Regions from separate parts of the Pseudomonas kielensis genome, predicted to be linked through region 1. Evidence: predicted binding sites of a transcription regulator. Region 1 holds the regulator's gene; each other region holds the start of a gene.
The links. Region 1 encodes sigma-54, which starts transcription at its own class of promoters, with help from an activator protein. Its sites were predicted from a motif close to ANTGGCATNNANNTTGCTNT; they were not measured.
Positions count from the first base shown of each region.

Region 2: the regulator sigma-54 is predicted to act here: its motif matches at 988-1,007, upstream of Q1W70_RS14290 (pilin).
Region 3: the regulator sigma-54 is predicted to act here: its motif matches at 3,663-3,682, upstream of glnK (P-II family nitrogen regulator).
Region 4: the regulator sigma-54 is predicted to act here: its motif matches at 911-930, upstream of glnA (type I glutamate--ammonia ligase).

Region 1 covers NZ_CP130043.1:1,195,577-1,200,702, reverse strand. The annotation lists gene hpf (ribosome hibernation-promoting factor, HPF/YfiA family) at 1-79, opposite strand, end outside; gene Q1W70_RS05940 (RNA polymerase factor sigma-54) at 188-1,681, opposite strand; gene lptB (LPS export ABC transporter ATP-binding protein) at 1,864-2,589, opposite strand; gene lptA (lipopolysaccharide transport periplasmic protein LptA) at 2,589-3,137, opposite strand; gene lptC (LPS export ABC transporter periplasmic protein LptC) at 3,124-3,696, opposite strand; gene Q1W70_RS05920 (KdsC family phosphatase) at 3,704-4,228, opposite strand; gene Q1W70_RS05915 (KpsF/GutQ family sugar-phosphate isomerase) at 4,228-5,126, opposite strand, start outside.
Region 2 covers NZ_CP130043.1:3,059,936-3,065,061, forward strand. The annotation lists gene Q1W70_RS14285 (type II secretion system F family protein) at 1-821, opposite strand, end outside; gene Q1W70_RS14290 (pilin) at 1,059-1,475, shown strand; gene Q1W70_RS14295 (BON domain-containing protein) at 1,669-2,025, shown strand; gene Q1W70_RS14300 (DUF748 domain-containing protein) at 2,198-5,126, opposite strand, start outside.
Region 3 covers NZ_CP130043.1:2,401,886-2,407,011, reverse strand. The annotation lists gene Q1W70_RS11100 (HAD family hydrolase) at 1-578, shown strand, start outside; gene sutA (dormancy-specific transcriptional regulator SutA) at 679-1,005, opposite strand; gene Q1W70_RS11090 (secondary thiamine-phosphate synthase enzyme YjbQ) at 1,108-1,533, opposite strand; gene Q1W70_RS11085 (ammonium transporter) at 1,749-3,086, opposite strand; gene glnK (P-II family nitrogen regulator) at 3,122-3,460, opposite strand; gene Q1W70_RS11075 (accessory factor UbiK family protein) at 3,875-4,135, shown strand; gene Q1W70_RS11070 (YifB family Mg chelatase-like AAA ATPase) at 4,379-5,126, shown strand, end outside.
Region 4 covers NZ_CP130043.1:1,837,285-1,842,410, forward strand. The annotation lists gene thiI (tRNA uracil 4-sulfurtransferase ThiI) at 1-696, opposite strand, end outside; gene glnA (type I glutamate--ammonia ligase) at 1,028-2,443, shown strand; gene Q1W70_RS08620 (hypothetical protein) at 2,660-3,022, shown strand; gene glnL (nitrogen regulation protein NR(II)) at 3,283-4,368, shown strand; gene ntrC (nitrogen regulation protein NR(I)) at 4,365-5,126, shown strand, end outside.

The DNA.
Region 1 (5,126 bases):
GTCGGTCGAGTTTTTCGCCGATGTAGGTGCGCAGAGGTTCGGTAACTTCCAGTTGGTGTCCACTGATGTTGACTTGCATACAGCTTCTCCTTCGTTGCCAGTGCATAAGGCGGCAGGCCGAGTTGCCTGCCACTAGGGTGTCTGCGAAAGATTTCGAAAACACCCTGGAACGCGGTGGCGTGGCCCGTTACATCAATCGCTTGCGTTCGCTCGAAGGCGCGATCCCGAGGGATTCACGGTACTTGGCGACGGTACGACGGGCTACCTGAATACCTTGTGCCTCCAGTAAACCAGCGATCTTGCTGTCACTCAACGGCTTTTTCTGATTTTCCGCGGCAACCAGTTTTTTGATGATCGCGCGGATCGCCGTGGACGAGCATTCGCCGCCTTCGGAGGTGCTGACGTGGCTTGAGAAAAAGTATTTCAGCTCATAGATACCGCGCGGGGTATGCATGAATTTTTGCGTGGTGACCCGGGAAATCGTCGACTCGTGCATGCCCACCGCTTCGGCGATGTCATGCAGGACCAGCGGCTTCATCGCCTCGTCGCCATATTCGAGAAAGCCGCGCTGGTGCTCGACGATCTGGGTGGCCACTTTCATCAGGGTTTCGTTGCGGCTTTGCAGGCTCTTGATGAACCAGCGTGCCTCTTGCAACTGATTGCGCATGAAGGTGTTGTCGGCGCTGGTGTCGGCGCGACGCACGAAACCGGCGTACTGAGGGTTGACCCGCAAGCGCGGTACCGACTCCTGGTTCAGTTCCACCAGCCAGCGTTCGTTGTCCTTGCGCACGATCACATCGGGCACCACGTATTCGGCTTCGCTGGACTCGATCTGCGAGCCGGGCCGCGGGTTGAGGCTCTGGACCAGTTCGATGACCTGGCGCAGTTCGTCTTCCTTGAGCTTCATGCGCCGCATCAACTGGCTGTAGTCGCGGCTGCCGAGCAGATCGATGTAATCACTGACCAGGCGCTTGGCCTCTGCCAGCCAAGGGGTCTTGGCGGGCAGCTGGCGCAATTGCAGCAACAGGCACTCACCCAGGTTGCGGGCGCCGATGCCGGCGGGCTCGAATTGCTGGATGCGATGCAGGACGGCTTCGATTTCGTCCAGCTCGATGTCCAGTTCCGGGTCGAATGCCTCGAGAATTTCCTCGAGGGTTTCGTCCAGGTAGCCCTGATTGTTGATGCAGTCGATCAGGGTCACGCCGATCAGGCGATCGGTGTCGGACATCGGGGCCAGGTTCAATTGCCAGAGCAGGTGGCTCTGCAGGCTTTCACCGGCGGAGGTGCGGGTGGTGAAATCCCACTCGTCGTCATCGTTGCTGGGCAGGCTGCTGGCGCTGGTCTGGTAGACGTCTTCCCAGGCGGTGTCGACCGGCAGTTCGTTGGGAATGCGTTCGTTCCATTCACCTTCCTCGAGGTTATCCACCGTGGGGGCGGTTTCCTGGTAGGAGGGTTCCTGGACGTCGGTGTTGGGTTTGTGCTCGATGTTGTCCGCCATAGGGTCGGCGTTATCGAAGTCGTCGCCTTCTTCCTGGCGTTCGAGCATTGGATTTGACTCCAAGGCTTCCTGGATTTCCTGTTGCAGGTCCAGGGTCGACAATTGGAGCAGGCGGATGGCCTGTTGCAGCTGCGGTGTCATCGTCAGCTGCTGGCCCATTCTCAAGACTAGCGATGGTTTCATGGCTGGGGCTTAACACCTTATTCGCCGGCGCACGTGCGCCATCCACTACAGGGCGCCGGAGCGCCAAACTTAAGCAAATTATATGCCTGAAACTGAAGTGTTTGCCTAGAGCGTCATGACAATAAAAATATTCAGGCTTTCATTGACAATGCGCTCTACCGGCAGGCCAGACGCCTCGCTGCTTAAAGGCGGAACTCGTGGCCCAGGTACACTTCCTTGACCAGTTCGTTGGCCAGGATGGTTTCAGCGTCACCTTCTGCGATCAGTTGACCATCGTTCACGATGTAGGCGGTTTCGCAGATGTCCAACGTTTCACGCACGTTGTGGTCCGTGATCAGTACGCCAATGCCCTTGGCCTTGAGGTGATGGATGATCTGCTTGATGTCACCGACCGAAATCGGGTCCACGCCGGCGAAAGGTTCGTCGAGCAGGATGAACTTCGGCGCGGTGGCCAGGGCGCGGGCAATTTCCACGCGGCGTCGTTCGCCACCGGAAAGGCTCATGCCCAGGTTGTCGCGGATATGGTTGATGTGGAACTCCTGCAACAGGCTTTCGAGTTCCTTGCGCCGACCGGCCTTGTCGAGTTCCTTGCGGGTTTCGAGAATGGCCATGATGTTGTCGGCAACCGACAGTTTGCGGAAGATCGACGCCTCCTGTGGAAGATAGCCGATACCTGCCCGTGCGCGACCGTGCATGGGCTGGTGGCTGACATCCAGGTCGTCGATCAGTACGCGACCCTGGTCGGCCTGCACCAGGCCGACGATCATGTAGAAGCAGGTGGTCTTGCCGGCACCGTTGGGGCCAAGCAGGCCGACGATCTGGCCGCTGTCGATGGACAGGCTGACGTCACGCACGACCTGACGGCTCTTGTAGCTCTTGGCCAGGTGCTGGGCTTTCAGAGTTGCCATTACTGGGCCTTTTGCTCGTCAGTTTTCTTTTTCGGCTGGATGACCATGTCGATCCGCGGACGTTGCTCAGTGACCTTGCTGCCCGTGGCGCGACCGGCGCTGGCGAGCTTTTTGTTGGTGTCGTAGACGATTTTCTCGCCCTGGGTAATGTTGCCGTCCTTGTCGACGACTTTGGCCCGATCGATCAGCACGACGCGGTCTTGCGAGGCGTGGTACTGGATGGTCACCCCGTAGCCCTGCACGGGTTTGGAGTCGCCCGCCGTTTGCACTTGCTCGAAGTAGGCCAGGTTGCCAACCGAGGTCACGACGTCGATGTCACCCGCTGCGGTGCGGGTGATGGTCACGGTGTTGCCGGTGACCTTCATCGAGCCCTGGGTGATGATCACGTCGCCCTTGTAGGTGGCGATACCGTTCTTGTCGTCCAGTTGGGCGTCGTCGGCCTGGATGCGGATAGGTTGATCTCTATCGGTCGGCAGGGCCCAGGCGCTCACGCTTCCCAGTGCTGCGCCCAAACTGAGCAAAATAGGGAGGGTTTTAACGAGCCTCATACTGTCCTCTTACGTTCGATAGCAGGTGTATCCTGCTTTCTTTCAAATACGCCTTCATTCCGGTACCAGTCGATACACCGCCAGCGCCGTCGATTCTAACGGCTTGCTGGGTCTGCGCATATTGTTGCTTGGGGAATACCGTCATGCGTGTGGTGGTGATGACCATCGGGCGATTCTTGGCATCGGTGCGTGCAATGCGCACCGAGTCGATGAGTTCGACCTCGGTGCCGTCAGGATTGACCTCGCCACGCTCGCTCTGCACATGCCAGGGGAATTCGCTGCCGCGATACATCTGCAGGTCCGGCTTGGTCAGCAAGGTGACTTCGCTGGCCTTGACGTGTTCGACCTTGTCGGACGTCATGTCGTACTGCAACTTGCCATCTGGCTGGAACTGCACGCTGTGGGCGTTGATGGCGTAGTAGTCGATCTCGCTCTCGTTGACCGCGGCTACCGGCTTGTCGAGAAAGCGCTCAGGGCTGATGTTCCAGTAGCCGACAGCCGCTAACAACGCGGCGATGGCTGCGAAAAACACGATATTGCGAAACTTTTTACTCAGCATAAATGACTCACAGGTACGCAGCGTTGGCGTCTTCCAGATTGCCTTGGGCGCGTAATATCAATTCACAGAATTCTCGAGCAGCACCTTCGCCACCACGGGCCTCGGTGATGCCGTGGGCGTGTTCGCGGACAAAACTCGCGGCATTGGCAACGGCCATGCCGAGGCCGACGCGCCTAATCACCGGCAGGTCGGGTAGGTCGTCGCCCAGATAGGCGACCTGTTCATAGCTTAGGCCCAGTTGCGCGAGAAGCTCGTCGAGCACCGCAAGTTTGTCCTCGCGGCCTTGATACAGGTGGCTTATCCCCAGGTTTTTGGCGCGACGCTCGACCGCCGGGCTTGTTCGACCACTGATAATGGCCATTGTCACACCGCTGGCCAGCAACATTTTCATGCCCTGGCCGTCGAGGGTGCTGAAACTCTTGAATTCGCTGCCATCCTCGAGGAAATTCAGGCGACCGTCGGTGAGTACGCCGTCGACATCGAAGACCGCCAGCTTGACGGGCCTGGCGCGTTCGAGCAGGTCGTCAGCCATTACATCACCCCTGCGCGCAACAGGTCGTGCATGTTCAGGGCGCCGATCGGGCGGTCATCGTTGTCGACCACCACCAGGGCGTTGATCTTGTTGTCTTCCATGATCTTCAGGGCTTGTGCGGCGAGCATGTCGGCCCGGGCGGTCTTGCCATGAAGGGTCATGACCTCTTCGATCCTGGCCTGCTGGAAGTCGATCGAGCGGTCCAGGGTGCGCCGCAGGTCGCCGTCCGTGAAAATCCCGGCCAGGGTGCCATCGGCTTCCAGGACCACGGTCATGCCCAGGCCCTTGCGGGTCATTTCCAGCAAGGCGTCTTTGAGCGATGTACCGCGCACCACCTGTGGCAGTTCGGCACCGATGTGCATGACGTCTTCGACTTTCAGCAGCAGGCGCCGACCCAGCGCGCCGCCCGGGTGGGAGAAGGCGAAGTCCTCGGCGGTAAAGCCCCGGGCTTCCAGCAAGGCCACCGCCAGGGCGTCGCCCATCACCAGCGCTGCCGTGGTCGATGACGTCGGCGCCAGGTTCAGCGGGCAGGCTTCATGCTCGACATGCACGTTCAGATTGACGTCAGCGGCCTTGGCCAGTGTCGAGTCAGGGTTGCCGGTCAGGCTGATCAACTGGATTCCCATGCGCTTGATCAGCGGGAGCAGGGTGATGATTTCGTGGGTCGAGCCGGAATTGGACAAGGCGAGGATGATGTCATCGCGGGTAATCATGCCCATGTCGCCATGGCTGGCTTCGGCGGGGTGCACAAAAAAGGCCGTGGTGCCGGTGCTGGCCAGGGTCGCGGCAATCTTGTTGCCGATGTGCCCGGACTTGCCCATGCCGACCACCACCACTCGGCCTTTGCTGGACAGAATCAACTCGCAAGCGCGTACGAAGTCTGCGTCGATATGGGCCA
Region 2 (5,126 bases), 1.9 Mb from region 1:
CGAGCGACCGCCGACTTTCGCAGCAGGGGGCCGACAATTGGCAGATCCAGCCAGCGAGTCTGCAGCCAGTCGCGAAACCTCGAGGAGCGGCGTTGGGCCTGGTGCACGCCCAGCGCAGCAGCGAGCAGCCCACCCAGCAGCAGCCACCCGCTGTGCCGCAGGTATTCGGCGAGCCCGATCACGCTGCGGGTCAGTGCGGGAAGTTCGGCGCCAAAACCGTGGAACATCACTTCGAACTGCGGCACCACCTTGAGTAACAGGATGGCGCTGACGATCACGGCCACCAGGAGCACCGCCAGCGGGTAGGTCATGGCTTTGCGCATCCGCGCCTTGAGCCGTTCACTTTTTTCCCGGTCGCTCGCCACCCGCTCCAGCAAGGTGTCGAGGGCGCCGGCCTGTTCGCCGGCGTCAATCAGGTTGCAGTAGAGCTCGTCGAAGTATTGCGGCTTTTTGCGCAAGGCACTGGTCAGGCTGCTGCCGGCCATCACGTCCTGTTTCAAGCCCTCCAGCAGGCAACGCATACGTGGGTTATCGAAGCCTTCGGCGATGATGTCGAAGGCCTGCAGCAACGGCACCCCGGCCTTGAGCAGGGTCGCCATTTGCCGGGTGAAGTGCGCGATATCCTGGGCCGTGACCCGCTGGCCTGCGCGGAACAGGGGGGCGAACTTTTTCCGTACCTTGCCCGGGATGATGCCGCGTTGGCGCAACCGGGCCTTGATCTGGGCCGGATTCTGCGCGCTCGATTCACCGGACATTTTGCGGCCTGTTCTATCGGTGCCTTGCCAGGCGTACAGGCTGACCTTTGTTGCTTTGAACGGCATGTCTCGATCCTTGATGACCTATCGGCTGCTTGCGCTGCAAGCCTAGCCAAGGGCGGACGTTGTGCGGGCGCGCTGCAGTGACAAATAGTGTCAGTTAGTGCGGTTTTGCAACGCCTTGGATGGGGGGGAACCCGGCTTCGCTGCCCGGTCTGCAAGGGCTGACGGACTTGGCATGGGCTGTGCGTTATCCGCTGCCGAGCATGAGCGTTCGCCTCATGCAAAAAGGGAGTTGCAGCCATGAAGGGACAAAGGGGATTTAGCCTGATCGAACTGCTGATCGTGGTGGCGATCATTGGCATTCTGGTCACGGTGGCATTGCCGCTGTATTCCAAATATCAGGCGCGGGCCAAGGTCACGGCCGGACTGGCCGAGATCTCGGCGCTCAGGGTGTCATTCGAAGACGTCATCAATCAGGGGGCCGATCCGACCCTGGAACGACTCGGCGCCAGCGCGACCACCAGCCATTGCACGATCTCGGCGGCGGGCAAGGGCGCTTCCGGGTTAGGCAGCCTCGGCTGCACCCTGGTCAACGCGCCAGGCCCGGTGCTCAACCGCACCCTCACCCTGTCGCGTTCCGAAGCGGGCAGCTGGAGTTGCGCGACCACGGTAGCCGCGGACTATTCGCCCAAGGGCTGTACCACCAGCGAGGGCTGATTCCGGCAACTTGCATGTCGAGAATCTCCGGGTCATGCAAATTGCATGATTCCGGTTTTTTGGTGTTTTTATAAGTTGTTGATTATTAAGGATTTATTGCGTTTCCAAAAGTTGGCACAGTGTTCGCACTATTACCGGTAACCCTGCTGAGAAGGCAAACAGCAGACTTTCTGGAAAAACAGGAGTTACCCGTATGAAGAAGTTCGCTATCGCTACCGCAACTGCTACCGCTCTGACCCTGACACTGGCCAACGCAGCGTTTGCGCAGACCACCCAAAACACCCAGTCGCCAATGGTGCTGGCTGCCGGTGAAGTGACCGAGGCGAAGGAAGCGACTTCCGACACCTGGATCACCACCAAAGTGAAGGGTGACCTGGTCACTGAGAAAGGCATTCCGGGTACCGATATCAAAGTAGAAACCAACAAAGGTGTGGTATCACTGTCTTCCACCACTGCGGTAACCGAGTCGCAGAAAGAAACCGCGGTGAGAATCGCGAAAAACATCAAGGGCGTTCAGGCGGTATCGGCTGACGGCCTGAAAGCCGAGTAAGGCGCAGGCTTCTCGCCTGGACTGGGAGAAGGAGCGGCAGGTGAGCGCAGTCATGCACCTGCCGCGACTCTAGTGTTCATGCGACCGACCACAGGGATGTGGTCTCCACAGGCCCCGACATTCGTGTCGGGGCCTGTTTTATTGGGCGGCGATAAAGTGGCGCGAGCCTTGGCTACTCGGCGTCCAGGTGCAACGGCGTGATGACCCTGCCATCACTTTCGGCCTGGCCCAGGCTGGCGTCGATGAAGTACACCCGGTCATCGGCCAGTTGGCCCTTGTCCACCAGGTAGTCCTTGATGCTGCTGGCGCGGTCCTGGCCCAGTTGACGCAACAGCACATCGCTGCCCGCCCAGAACTTGATGACCCCTTCACGCATTTTTGCGGCGCGCTCTTCCTTGCCCAGGTCCTTCCATTGCGCCGGCGGTTGGGTTTTCAGGCGAGTGCGGTAGATACCTTCGAGCAACGGGGTTTTTTCCCCTTCCGGGACTTCCAGCAACGAAGCCTGGGCCGGTACCTTGTCGCCGCGACGCTGGAGAATCTTGTAGTAGTTGTACTGGTATTCGCGCTCCAGGCGCTGCTCGGCAATCAACGGGCCGTCGCTGCTTTGCGCGGCGGTGCCTTCGATTTCCAGGCGCAGGGCCGGACGCTCCTTGAGGGCTCCGGCCAGTTTGATCAGTGCGCCTTCGGCGTCCTTGCTCAACTCACTGGAGCCCGGTGCGAAGGACACGGTGCCCAGGTCTTCGGAACCGCCGCCGGCGACCAACCCGCCGATCAGTTTGAATGGCGCAGCCGCCGCTTTTACGATCAGGTTGCGCAGGGTTTGCCAGACAATCGGCATCACACTGAACTGGGGGTTGTTGAGGTCACCAGTGACCGGCAGTTCGATGGAAATCTTGCCGTCGACGTCCTTGAGCAAGGCCACGGCCAGTTTCAGCGGCAGGCTGACGGCATCCGGGCTGTCGACTTTCTCGCCCAGCTCCAGTTGCTCGACCACCACCTTGTTATCCGCCTTGAGCTGACCCTTGGTGATCCGGTAGTGCAGGTCGAGATTGAGGCGGCCTTTGCGGATCCGGTAGCCGGCGAATTTGCCGGAGTAGGGGGTCAGGGTCGTCAGTTCGACTCGTTTGAAGCTGGTGGCGATATCCAGTGCCGCCATCGGGTCGAACGGATTGACGCTGCCCTTGATGGTCACCGGGGCGTAACGGTCGACTTTGCCTTTGACATCGACCGAGGCCGGCTTGGCCTGGCGGCTGTCGATGGTGCCGATCTGGCCATTGAGTTGCTGGATCGCGGTGGCGAAGTTGGGTGTCAGGCTGAAGTCGGCAAAGTTCGCCGAACCGTCGTTGATCGCAATGCCGCCGATGTGAATGCCCAGCGGCTTGTCCTGGCTGGCAGCAGGTCTGCCCGCCGTGGTTTTCGCCGTGCTGTCGGCCGGTTGCGGGATCAGCAGGTCGTCGACGTTGGTGGTCCGATCATCGTTGATCATGAACCGCACGTAGGGCTGCTGCAGGTTGATTCGATCGATCGACAGGCTGTCGCCGTGCTGATAGTTCAGCCCTTCGACCATGACCTTCTGCCACTTGAGGAAGTCACGGGATTTGAGGGTGTCGAGGGTGTGCAACTGGTCGACCTGGGCCTTGCCGGTGACGTTGAAGGCCAGGGGCTCGGTGCTCTTGAGGTTGACAGCCAGGTCGCTGCCGAGCATCCCGGAGCGCAGCTCCAGCAGAATGAACGGGTTGATGTAGGACTGGGCGACCCGCAGGTCGATGTCCCGGGTCTGTACCTTGAGCCGGGCGCTGACCGGGGCCAGGTTGACCTCGCCGTCGGCCATCAGCTTGCCTTGCTTGCCCACGCCGGTATCGAGCTTGAGGGTGAAGGGCGAGCCGTTGAGGCTGTCGAAATTTTTCAGGTCCAGGTTCAGCGGACCGACCTCAAGCGCCACCGCCGGTTTGACCTGGCGATCGCTCAGGTGCACCTGGTAGTTGCGCAGCTCGACATCCTTGAGCAGCACCTGCCAGGGTTTGCTCGGCGCAGCGGGCTCGGCTTTAGGTGAGTCGGCCGCGGCCGGCGCATTCACCGCTTGCGGCTTGACCGCCGGCTTGGCGGGCTGGCTGGCGAACAGCTTCTGCCAGTCGAGTTGGCCATCCGCTTCGCGGGCGGCCCAGGTTTCCAGTTTCTGGCTGCGGATCTTGCCGACAATCACTTGTTGTTTGGCCAGGTCGATGCTGGTTTCGCTGATGTCCAGGCGCTCGAGACGGGCCAGCGGCCGGCCATCCGGGGCCTTGATGGCAAAGGGGGCGATGCTGGCCGAGGTGTTGCTCAGCAGCAGTTCGGTTTCCTTGGACAGGTTGAGCTTGTAGTCGGTGCTGAGGCTGACCGTGCCCTCTTCAAGCACCAGTGGCAGGGCGTCGCGCACATAGGGCCAAAAGGCTTTCATCTTGCCGTCGGTGATTTTCAGGCTGCCTTCGGACGCGATGGGCACCAGGCTGATCTTGCCGCTCCAGTCGATCTGGCCGCCGGCCGGACCGATCGCCACCAGGGTCATGTCGGCATTGTCTTCCGGCAGGGTGCTCAGGTGCTTGAGCTCGAAATCCAGTTTGTCGTAGAGGAACTCGATGGGTTCGCTGGGCCGCAGGTCCTGGAAATGGATGTAGCCACGGGCCAGGTCGATACGGTCGATGCGCAGCGGGAAGGGCTTGGCCTCGGGGTCGGCCGGCGTCGGTTCACTGGCGGGCAACTTGAACAGCTGGGTGAGGTTCAGGGTGCCGTCCTTGCTGAACAGCACCGAGGTTTTTGGCTTGTCCAGTTGCACATCGGCCAGGTGCAGGGCGCGGGTCCAGAGACTGTCGATCTGCAGGTCGGCGTACAGACGCTCGAAGCCGACCTGCTCCTTGCCTGGCTCACCGATGTTCAGGCCCCACAAGGTCAGCTCCAGGCTGAAGGGGTTGAACTCGATGCGCTGGATACTGGCCGGCACCGCTGCGTAATGGGCCAATTGTTGATTGGCGATCCGCAAGGCGACACCCGGCAGAATCAGAAAGCCCAGCAAGCTATAGAGGGCCAGAGCAGTCAACAAGGCGCCGATGGCGCGAATCAATCCT
Region 3 (5,126 bases), 1.2 Mb from region 1:
CGGTCGAGCATTTGTGGGCCATCCGTGAACGGGTACTCAGCCTCGAACCCCAGCTCAAGCATCGCATCAGCGCCTTGCGTCGCCGGGTGTTGCTGCACGCCCTGGAAGAAGCCGGCTACGCCCACCCACAGGCCAGCGAACTGGCCGAGCAAGCGTTCGAAGTCTTCCTGCACGCACGGCACCAGCTCAAGATTTTCCCCGAGGTGCAACCGACGCTGGAGATCCTGCGCAACCGCTACGCCCTGGGCGTGGTCACCAACGGCAACGCCGACGTGCGCCGCCTGGGGCTGGCTGACTACTTCAAGTTTGCCCTGTGCGCCGAAGACATCGGCATCGCCAAGCCCGACGCCCGCCTGTTCCACGAAGCCCTGCAGCGTGGTGCAACCACGGCCGCCAGCGCGGTGCATGTCGGCGATCATCCCGGTGATGACATTGCCGGGGCCCAGCAAGCGGGATTGCGCGCCATCTGGTTCAACCCGATGGGCAAGGCGTGGGAAGCAGACAAGGCACCGGATGCCGAGATTCGTTGCCTGACAGAACTGCCAGAGTTGCTGGCACGCTGGTCGGAGCGGCGTTAAGCCCGAGCGTGTGGTATTGAACCGGAGGCGATGCCCCTCCATCACCCATGAAAAAGCCCGCAGCGACGGCGGGCTTTTTCAATCAGCACAGTGCAGACCCTTAGATAGGTCGGCTGCCGTACTTGTTATCAGGCTTCTTTGGTGGATCGGCCACCACGTTGGCCTCGACTTCCTGAACCTTGCCGCCTTTGGCCAGGAACTCTTCCATCGCACGTGCCAGAGCATCACGCTCCTTGTTCTTGGCTTCAACGCTCGGCAGTTCGTCTACCGACACCGCAGCCTTGGCCTTGCCTTTGGCGGTCGGGACCGGCGTATCGTCGCCACCGTCGTCGTCAGCAACGTCTTCCGCTGCTGCTTCAAGGCCTTCTTCGGTCTCGTCTTCGTCGCCTACTTCGAGGTCGTCGTTTTCCAGATCATCGTCGCTCATGTTCTACCTCATGACTTGCGAAAAGCAGATTAGTTATAGCCCAGCTTCGTCGCCTGTCGACGACTGCCAGAAAAAATTCAAAATCCACTGGTAACCAGCGGTTTATGCCCCGTCACCGTGTACGGTGGCGAGGACTTTACGAGCACCGCCATGATCACGGTGCTCGCCCAGATAAACACCTTGCCAGCTACCTAACGCCAATCGGCCCGCCGTGATCGGCAAACTCAATTGACAGCCTAGCAAACTGGCCTTGAAGTGCGCCGGGAGGTCGTCCAGGCCTTCGTCGTTATGCTCATAGCCGGCTGCGCCTTGTGGGATCAGCCGGTTGAAAAACCGTTCGAAGTCGCGACGTACCGCCGGATCGGCGTTCTCGTTGATGGTCAACGACGCCGAGGTATGCTGCAGCCATAAGTGCAACAGACCGACCCGACATGCCTTGAGTTCAGGCAAGCCGGCGAGTAACTCGTCCGTCACCAGATGAAAGCCCCGGGGCTTGGCCCGCAGGGTAATCAGAGTCTGTTGCCACATACAGTTCTCCGCACGTTCGGGGCGCATTCTAGCGCGCTCTGGGAAAAAACAAAGACCCTAATATTCGCGCCATGCTGTAAGCCATCGCCCCTGGAAAAACCGCTGCGGCAAACCTCGTCAAAGCTGTCTGAAAAATCCTTTCAGCCTGGGCCTGAGTGACAAATCCAGGATAAAAAAATGCCCGGCAAGCCGGGCAAGTTTTTTTCGGCGCCTGCTTACAGGTTGTAGCCGCGCTCGTTGTGTTGTGCCAGGTCCAGGCCGACGGCCTCTTCCTCTTCGGTCACGCGCAGCCCCATCACGGCATCAAGTACCTTGAGGATGATGTAGGTGACGATCGCGGTGTAGATCACCGTGAAACCCACGCCTTTGCACTGAATCCAGACTTGTGCGGCGATGTCGGTCACGGTGCCGAAGCCACCCAGCGACGGAGCAGCAAACACGCCGGTGAGGATGGCGCCGAGGATACCGCCAATGCCGTGCACGCCGAAGGCGTCGAGGGAATCGTCGTAGCCCATTTTGCGTTTCAGGGTCGTGGCGCAGAAAAAGCACACCACGCCGGCCGACAGGCCGATCACCAGGGCGCCCATCGGGCCCACGGTACCCGCGGCTGGAGTAATGGCCACCAGGCCGGCAACCACACCCGAGGCGATGCCCAGGGCACTAGGTTTGCCGTGGGTCAGCCACTCGGCCAGCATCCAGCCCAGGGCAGCGGCAGCGGTTGCGATCTGGGTTACCAGCATTGCCATACCGGCAGTACCGTTGGCCGCCGCGGCGGAACCGGCGTTGAAACCGAACCAGCCAACCCACAGCATGGCCGCGCCCATCAAGGTGTAGCCCAGGTTGTGCGGCGCCATTGGGGTGGTTGGGAAACCCTTGCGCTTGCCCAGCACCAGGCAGGCCACCAGACCGGCGATACCGGCGTTGATGTGCACCACGGTGCCGCCTGCGAAGTCCAGGACGCCCCAGTCCCACATCAGGCCGCCGTTGCCGGCCCAGACCATGTGCGCGATCGGTGCATACACCAGGGTGAACCACACACCCATGAAGATCAGCATTGCGGAGAACTTCATCCGCTCGGCGAAGGCACCGACGATCAGCGCCGGGGTGATGATCGCGAAGGTCATCTGGAAGGTGATGAACACCGCTTCAGGGAACAGTGCCGCCGGCCCTGTCACGCTCGCCGGGGTGACACCGGCCAGGAACGCCTTGCCCATGCCGCCGAAGAACGAGTTGAAGTTGACGACGCCCTGCTCCATGCCCGTGGTATCGAACGCAATGCTGTAGCCATAAATGACCCACAGGACGCTGATCAGACCGGTAATGGCGAAGCACTGCATCATCACGGAAAGAATGTTTTTGGAGCGCACCATGCCGCCGTAGAACAGCGCAAGGCCGGGAATGGTCATGAACAGCACCAAGGCTGTCGCGGTCAGCATCCAGGCGGTATCGCCAGAGTTGAGGACTGGAGCCGCCACTTCGTCTGCCGCCATGGCCAGGCTGGGCATTACGAGGGACAACAGGGCTCCTAGCCCTGCGAATTTACGCAGAGTCATATTGTTTTCTCCTGGGGCGTTGGGGTTGTGGCGGCTTAGATTGCGTCGGTATCGGTTTCGCCGGTACGGATGCGAATAGCCTGTTCCAGATTGACCACGAAGATCTTGCCGTCACCAATCTTGCCGGTGTTGGCCGCCTTGGTTATCGCCTCGATAACCCGGTCCAGATCCTTGTCGTCAATGGCGACATCGATCTTCACCTTGGGCAGGAAATCGACCACGTACTCCGCGCCGCGATACAGCTCGGTGTGACCCTTCTGCCGACCGAAGCCTTTGACCTCAGTGACGGTAATGCCCTGCACGCCGATCTCGGACAATGCCTCGCGGACGTCATCCAGTTTGAACGGCTTGATGATGGCAGTGACTAGCTTCATGAAAACTCTCTCCCGAATTGGTGGACTTGCCCCAGGAAAACAAACCCGACTCAAGTCTAAGCGCAGTGCCTGGCTTTGTAACGCATCGTCGGCCGTACCTGCCCGACTGACGCCAGTTAACCGCTGCCGACGAAACTCCCCGCTTCGCCTGCCGCACTGCATTCGTCACAGCGACTGCATCAGTGCATGGGTCACAGAGGTCTTAGCAGAAAGCTTGCCATCTCCAGAAAAACCACTGATTTCAATCCCTTGCCATTGAAACCAAGCGATTGCACGAAAGTGCGCGCACAGATACGCACAATAACGGTGCGCCGACCAACCAGCGAATGCGCGAAAAGCGTGCGCCGTAGCAGCACAAATGAGCCTGAACGCTGCGTGATACACTGCCCGCCATCAGTTTAAGGACTCCCTCACATGCTCGCGCCCAAAGACCTCCTCGACGCCCTGAGCGGCCACGCCTCCCGCCTGTTCAGCGGCGACACCCCGCTGCCCAAAAGCGAAATCGAAAGCCAGTTCAAGGCCCTGCTGCAAAGCGGCTTCAGCAAGCTGGACCTGGTCAGCCGGGAAGAATTCGACAGCCAGATGGTCGTCCTGGCACGCACCCGGGCACGCCTGGAAAGCCTTGAAGCGAAAGTCGCGGAGCTGGAAGCCAGGCTCAATCCGCCTGCCGAGTAATCCCCTGCCCCATGGTGGGAGCGACCCTGCTCGCGATGGACGTCAACGATACTGCGTCAAGCCTGACTCAACGCGTCGTCCTTGAGTGCTTCGCGAGCAAGCTAGCGCCTACGCAAAACCCCGCACAGGCCGCCGGCAACATCCTGCGAATCTTTGCCACCCCGCGCGCTGCGCTAAAACACCCCCTCGCAACTACACTTGAACAACCGCAGGAAGCGGTTCTTTTTCGTTCAAGGAATGCTCATGTCCCTGTCCATCGTCCACAGCCGCGCCCAGATTGGCGTGGAGGCGCCGGCTGTCACCGTTGAAGTCCACCTGGCCAATGGCTTGCCATCACTGACGATGGTCGGCTTGCCCGAAGCGGCGGTCAAAGAGAGCAAGGATCGGGTGCGCAGCGCGATCATCAATTCGGGCCTGCAGTTTCCGGCACGGCGCATCACCTTGAATCTCGCCCCCGCCGACTTGCCCAAGGACGGCGGGCGCTTCGACCTGGCGATTGCCCTGGGGATACTTTCGGCCAGCGTACAGGTGCCCACCCTGACCCTGGACGACGTGGAGTGCCTGGGCGAACTGGCGCTGTCCGGTGAGGTGCGGGCCGTACGCGGAGTGCTGCCGGCCGCCCTGGCGGCGCGCCAGGCCGGCCGGGTGCTGGTGGTGCCCTGGGCGAATGCCGAGGAAGCCTGCCTGGCCTCCGGACTCAAGGTGATCGCGGTGCATCACTTGCTGGAGGTAGTCGCTCACTTCAATGGCCATACCCCCATCGAACCTTATCGCTCCAATGGCTTGCTCCACGCCATCAAGCCCTACCCCGACTTGAGCGAAGTACAGGGCCAGGCCGCCGCCAAGCGGGCCCTGCTGATTGCCGCAGCGGGCGCCCATAACCTGCTGTTCAGCGGACCACCCGGCACCGGGAAAACCCTGCTGGCCAGTCGCTTGCCCGGGTTGCTGCCGCCGCTGACGGAAAGCGAGGCGCTGGAAGTGGCGGCGATCC
Region 4 (5,126 bases), 640 kb from region 1:
CTTCTTCCAGATGAAGTGCGCCACTTCCATCACGCCCAATTCGTGGGCACGCCCGCCGAGATTGAAGAAGCAGAAGTGCGCCATCAGCCCGCGGCGCATGATCTGGTAGGCCGCCACCGTGGAATCGAAACCGCCGGACATCAGTACCAGGGTCTGTTCCAGGGCGCCCAGCGGGTAACCGCCGATGCTGTTGTGCTGGTTGTGGATCACAAACAACCGTTTGTCGCGAATTTCGATGCGGACTTCGATTTGCGGGTCTTTCAGGGAAATTCCGGCGGCGCCGCACTGGCGACGCAGTTGGCTGCCGACGTATTTCTCGACATCCATGGAGCTGAATTCGTGCTTGCCGGCCCGCTTGCAGCGCACCGAAAAAATCTTCCCGGCCAGCGCCTCGCCAAAGTGCAGCTTGCACTTGGCGACCACGTCGTCGAAGTCACCCAACGGGTACTCGTCGACCTGCAGGAAATGCGCGATGCCCGGCATGCAGCTCAGGCGCTCGGTCATGTCCTTCAAGGCTTTGGGGTCAGTCAGCTGCGTTTCCAGCTCGAGATTGTCCCACACGCCGTTCACCACCACAGCCGGGTCCAGATCGCGGAGCACGGCACGGATGTTCTTGGCCAACTGACGGATGAAACGCATCCGTACCGGGCGGCTTTTGATGGTGATCTCGGGGAAGACTTTTACGATTAGTTTCATGAAAACAGCGCGCGCTGGGCCAGCCGAAAAAGGGGGGCGCGGATTATAGCGGAAATTGCTCAAGGTTTAACCAGTTAATGTGCAGAAGGTTTTCAATGCACCAAAACGGGTCATTTGTGCATTTGAGCGCTACATTAGGGGGCGCGATTTTGCCCTTTTCAGCGCTTTGCACCTTTATAAGCGTGATATTGGGGCGAAAAACCCAACTCGGGGCACTGGCATGCAATTTGCTCCCTTGTGAGGCAGGTTGCCTTGGCAGAGTATTCGCGCCGGCATCACCCACATTCTAAGGGCATCCACTACCCAAGCCCGAAGCCACCCGGAGGACACTATGTCGAAGTCGGTTCAACTCATCAAAGATCATGACGTCAAATGGATTGATCTGCGCTTCACAGATACCAAGGGCACTCAGCACCACGTGACCATGCCGGCTCGCGACGCGCTGGATGAAGCTTTCTTCGAAGAAGGCAAAATGTTCGACGGTTCCTCCATCGCTGGCTGGAAAGGCATCGAAGCTTCCGACATGATCCTGATGCCGGACGACAGCACTGCTGTCCTCGATCCGTTCACCGAAGACCCAACCCTGATCATCGTCTGCAACGTGATCGACCCTTCGACCATGCAAGGCTACGACCGCGACCCACGTGCGATCGCCAAGCGTGCCGAGGACTACCTGAAGTCCACCGCTATCGGTGACACCGTATTCGTCGGTCCAGAGCCTGAGTTCTTCATCTTCGACCAGGTCAAGTTCAAGTCCGATATCTCCGGTTCGATGTTCAAGATCTACTCCGAACAAGGTTCGTGGATGTCCGACCAGGACGTGGAAGGCGGCAACCATGGCCACCGTCCAGGGATCAAAGGCGGCTACTTCCCGGTTCCACCGTTCGACCACGACCACGAAATCCGTACCTCCATGTGCAACGCCATGGAAGAGATGGGCCTGACCATCGAAGTTCACCACCACGAAGTGGCGACTGCCGGCCAGAACGAAATCGGTGTGAAGTTCAACACCCTGGTTGCCAAGGCTGACGAAGTTCAGACCCTCAAGTACTGCGTACACAACGTGGCCGTGGCTTTCGGCCGCACCGCTACCTTCATGCCTAAGCCTCTGTACGGCGACAACGGTTCGGGTATGCACGTTCACCTGTCCATCGCCAAAGATGGCAAGAACACCTTCGCTGGCGAAGGTTATGCCGGCCTGTCCGACACTGCCCTGTACTTCATCGGCGGTATCATCAAGCACGGTAAGGCCCTGAACGGCTTCACCAACCCGGCGACCAACTCCTACAAGCGTCTGGTACCAGGTTTCGAAGCACCAGTGATGCTGGCCTACTCGGCTCGCAACCGCTCCGCCTCGATCCGTATTCCTTACGTGTCCAGCCCGCGCGCTCGCCGTATCGAAGCCCGTTTCCCGGATCCGGCTGCCAACCCATACCTGTGCTTCGCCGCACTGCTGATGGCTGGCCTGGACGGCATCCAGAACAAGATCCACCCTGGCGATGCCGCTGACAAAAACCTGTACGACCTGCCGCCTGAAGAGGCGAAAGAGATCCCACAAGTTTGCGGCAGCCTGAAAGAAGCCCTGGAAGAGCTGGACAAAGGTCGTGCGTTCCTGACCAAAGGCGGCGTTTTCAGCGACGACTTCATCGACGCTTACATCGCTCTGAAAAGCGAAGAAGAAATCAAGGTTCGTACCTTCGTACACCCACTGGAATACGAGCTGTACTACAGACTGCTAATCCGGTAGCGCTTGCGCAAGCAGCGTGATTCGAAAGAGGCCTCCTTCGGGAGGCCTTTTTTTATGGAAAATTCCGACACCACAAAACATCGACTGCTCGCTGATTCAGCGTCGCGACTGACATCCAGTCCAGGCCCTGGCATCTAGCCTTTCACAAGGCCGCACCGCAACACCCCTGCTGGCCTGGCTCATCGCCCTTGCCCTTACATCAAAAAGGAACCTGCCATGCGCTCATTGAGGTGGTGCCTGCTCATATGGCTCGCCCTGTCTGCCGCCGCGCTGAGCGCACCGCGCCCCACCTACCGCGTACTGAGCCTCAGCGAGTTGACCGACGGCCAGGCCCTGCGCGCCAATAACGGCTCATTCAGCGTCGGCGTACAGATTCAGCCACCTCTGCAGGCCACTCATCGCTTGCGCCTGCTGCTCGATGGCCAACCCTACGGCCCAGCGAGCAACACCACGCAACTGCACCTGCTAAACGTCGATCGCGGCGAGCATAGCCTCGCCGTGCAGGTGCTGGTTAGAGACGAGGTGATCCAACAGAGCCCGACCCTCAGGTTCAATGTGCTGCGAGTCCGCAAGCGCTAGGGCAGGCAAACTCATTTTGCAGTGTTTGAGGCGCTGTTCAGGTTTGCGCACTATATTGGTGCGATTGGTTGCACTCTTGTCATACAGCGACACATTTTGGTTCGAAAATACCCGTAGAAGCTGGCAAAACGCCACGCAACCGAACTTAAAACGCCCGTTCCAGGGGTTTATTGCTTCTTTTCGGAGCCTTGGTTTGGTTTTTGCATTTTCCTCGCAACAGCGCCTCCTTCTCGCGCGCGCCTGCTCCAAAAGAGGTCCTAATGACCATCAGCGACGCACTGCACCGCTTGCTACTCGACAACCTGACCACGGCCACCATTCTGCTCAATGCCGAACTGCGCCTTGAGTACATGAACCCGGCAGCCGAAATGCTCCTGGCCATCAGCGGCCAGCGCAGCCATGGGCAATTCATCAGCGAGCTGTTCACCGAGTCGACCGAAGCCCTGAACTCCTTGCGTCAGGCGGTCGAACAGGCCCACCCCTTTACCAAGCGCGAGGCGATGCTCACCGCCCTGACCGGCCAGACCCTGACCGTCGACTACGCGGTGACGCCGATCCTGAGCAACGGCGCCACCCTGCTGCTGCTTGAGGTGCACCCGCGCGACCGCCTGCTGCGCATTACCAAGGAAGAAGCGCAGTTGTCCAAGCAGGAAACCAGCAAGATGCTGGTGCGCGGCCTGGCCCACGAGATCAAGAATCCCCTGGGCGGGATTCGCGGCGCGGCCCAGTTGCTGGCCCGCGAGCTGCCGGAAGAAAGCCTCAAGGACTACACCAATGTGATCATCGAGGAAGCGGACCGTCTGCGTAACCTGGTAGATCGCATGCTCGGCTCGAACAAACTGCCATCGCTGGCCATGTGCAACATCCACGAAGTGCTGGAGCGCGTGTGCAGCCTGGTGGAAGCCGAAAGCCAAGGCTGCATCACCCTGGTACGCGACTACGACCCGAGCATTCCGGACGTGTTGATCGACCGCGAGCAGATGATCCAGGCCGTCCTCAACATCGTGCGCAACGCCATGCAGGCCATCAGCAGCCAGAACGAGCTGCGCCTGGGCCGCATCACCCTGCGCTCGCGGGCCATGCGCCAGTTCACCATCGGCCATGTGCGCCATCGCCTGGTGACCAAGATCGAGATCATCGACAACGGCCCCGGGATTCCCGCGGACCTGCAGGAAACCATCTTCTTTCCCATGGTCAGCGGCCGTCCGGACGGTACCGGGCTGGGCCTGGCCATTACCCAGAACATCATCAGCCAGCACCAGGGCCTGATCGAATGTGACAGCCACCCAGGCCACACCACCTTCTCGATCTTTCTGCCACTGGAACAAGGAGCCACATCGACATGAGCCGTAGTGAAACCGTGTGGATCGTCGATGACGACCGTTCTATCCGTTGGGTCCTGGAAAAAGCCTTGCAGCAGGAAGGCATGACCACGCAAAGCTTCGACAGCGCCGATGGGGTGATGAGCCGCCTGGCGCGCCAGCAACCGGACGTGATCATCTCTGACATCCGCATGCCGGGTGCCAGTGGCCTGGACCTGCTGGCACGGATTCGCGAACAGCACCCACGCTTGCCAGTGATCATCATGACTGCGCACTCCGACCTGGACAGCGCTGTCGCGTCCTATCAAGGCGGCGCGTTCGAGTACCTGCCCAAGCCGTTTGACGTTGACGAGGCGGTGTCACTGGTCAAGCGCGCCAACCAGCACGCCCAGGAACAACAGGGCCTGGAAGTGCCCGTCGCCCTGACCCGCACCCCGGAAATCATCGGCGAAGCGCCGGCGATGCAGGAAGTGTTTCGCGCCATCGGGCGCTTGAGCCATTCCAACATCACCGTGCTGATCAATGGCGAGTCCGGGACCGGTAAAGAGCTGGTGGCCCACGCCCTGCACCGCCACAGCCCACGGGCGGCCTCGCCGTTCATCGCCCTGAACATGGCGGCGATCCCCAAGGACTTGATGGAGTCCGAGCTGTTCGGTCACGAGAAAGGGGCATTTACCGGCGCCGCCAACCTGCGCCGCGGACGTTTTGAGCAAGCCGATGGCGGCACGCTGTTTCTCGATGAGATCGGCGACATGCCGGCCGACACCCAGACCCGCCTGCTG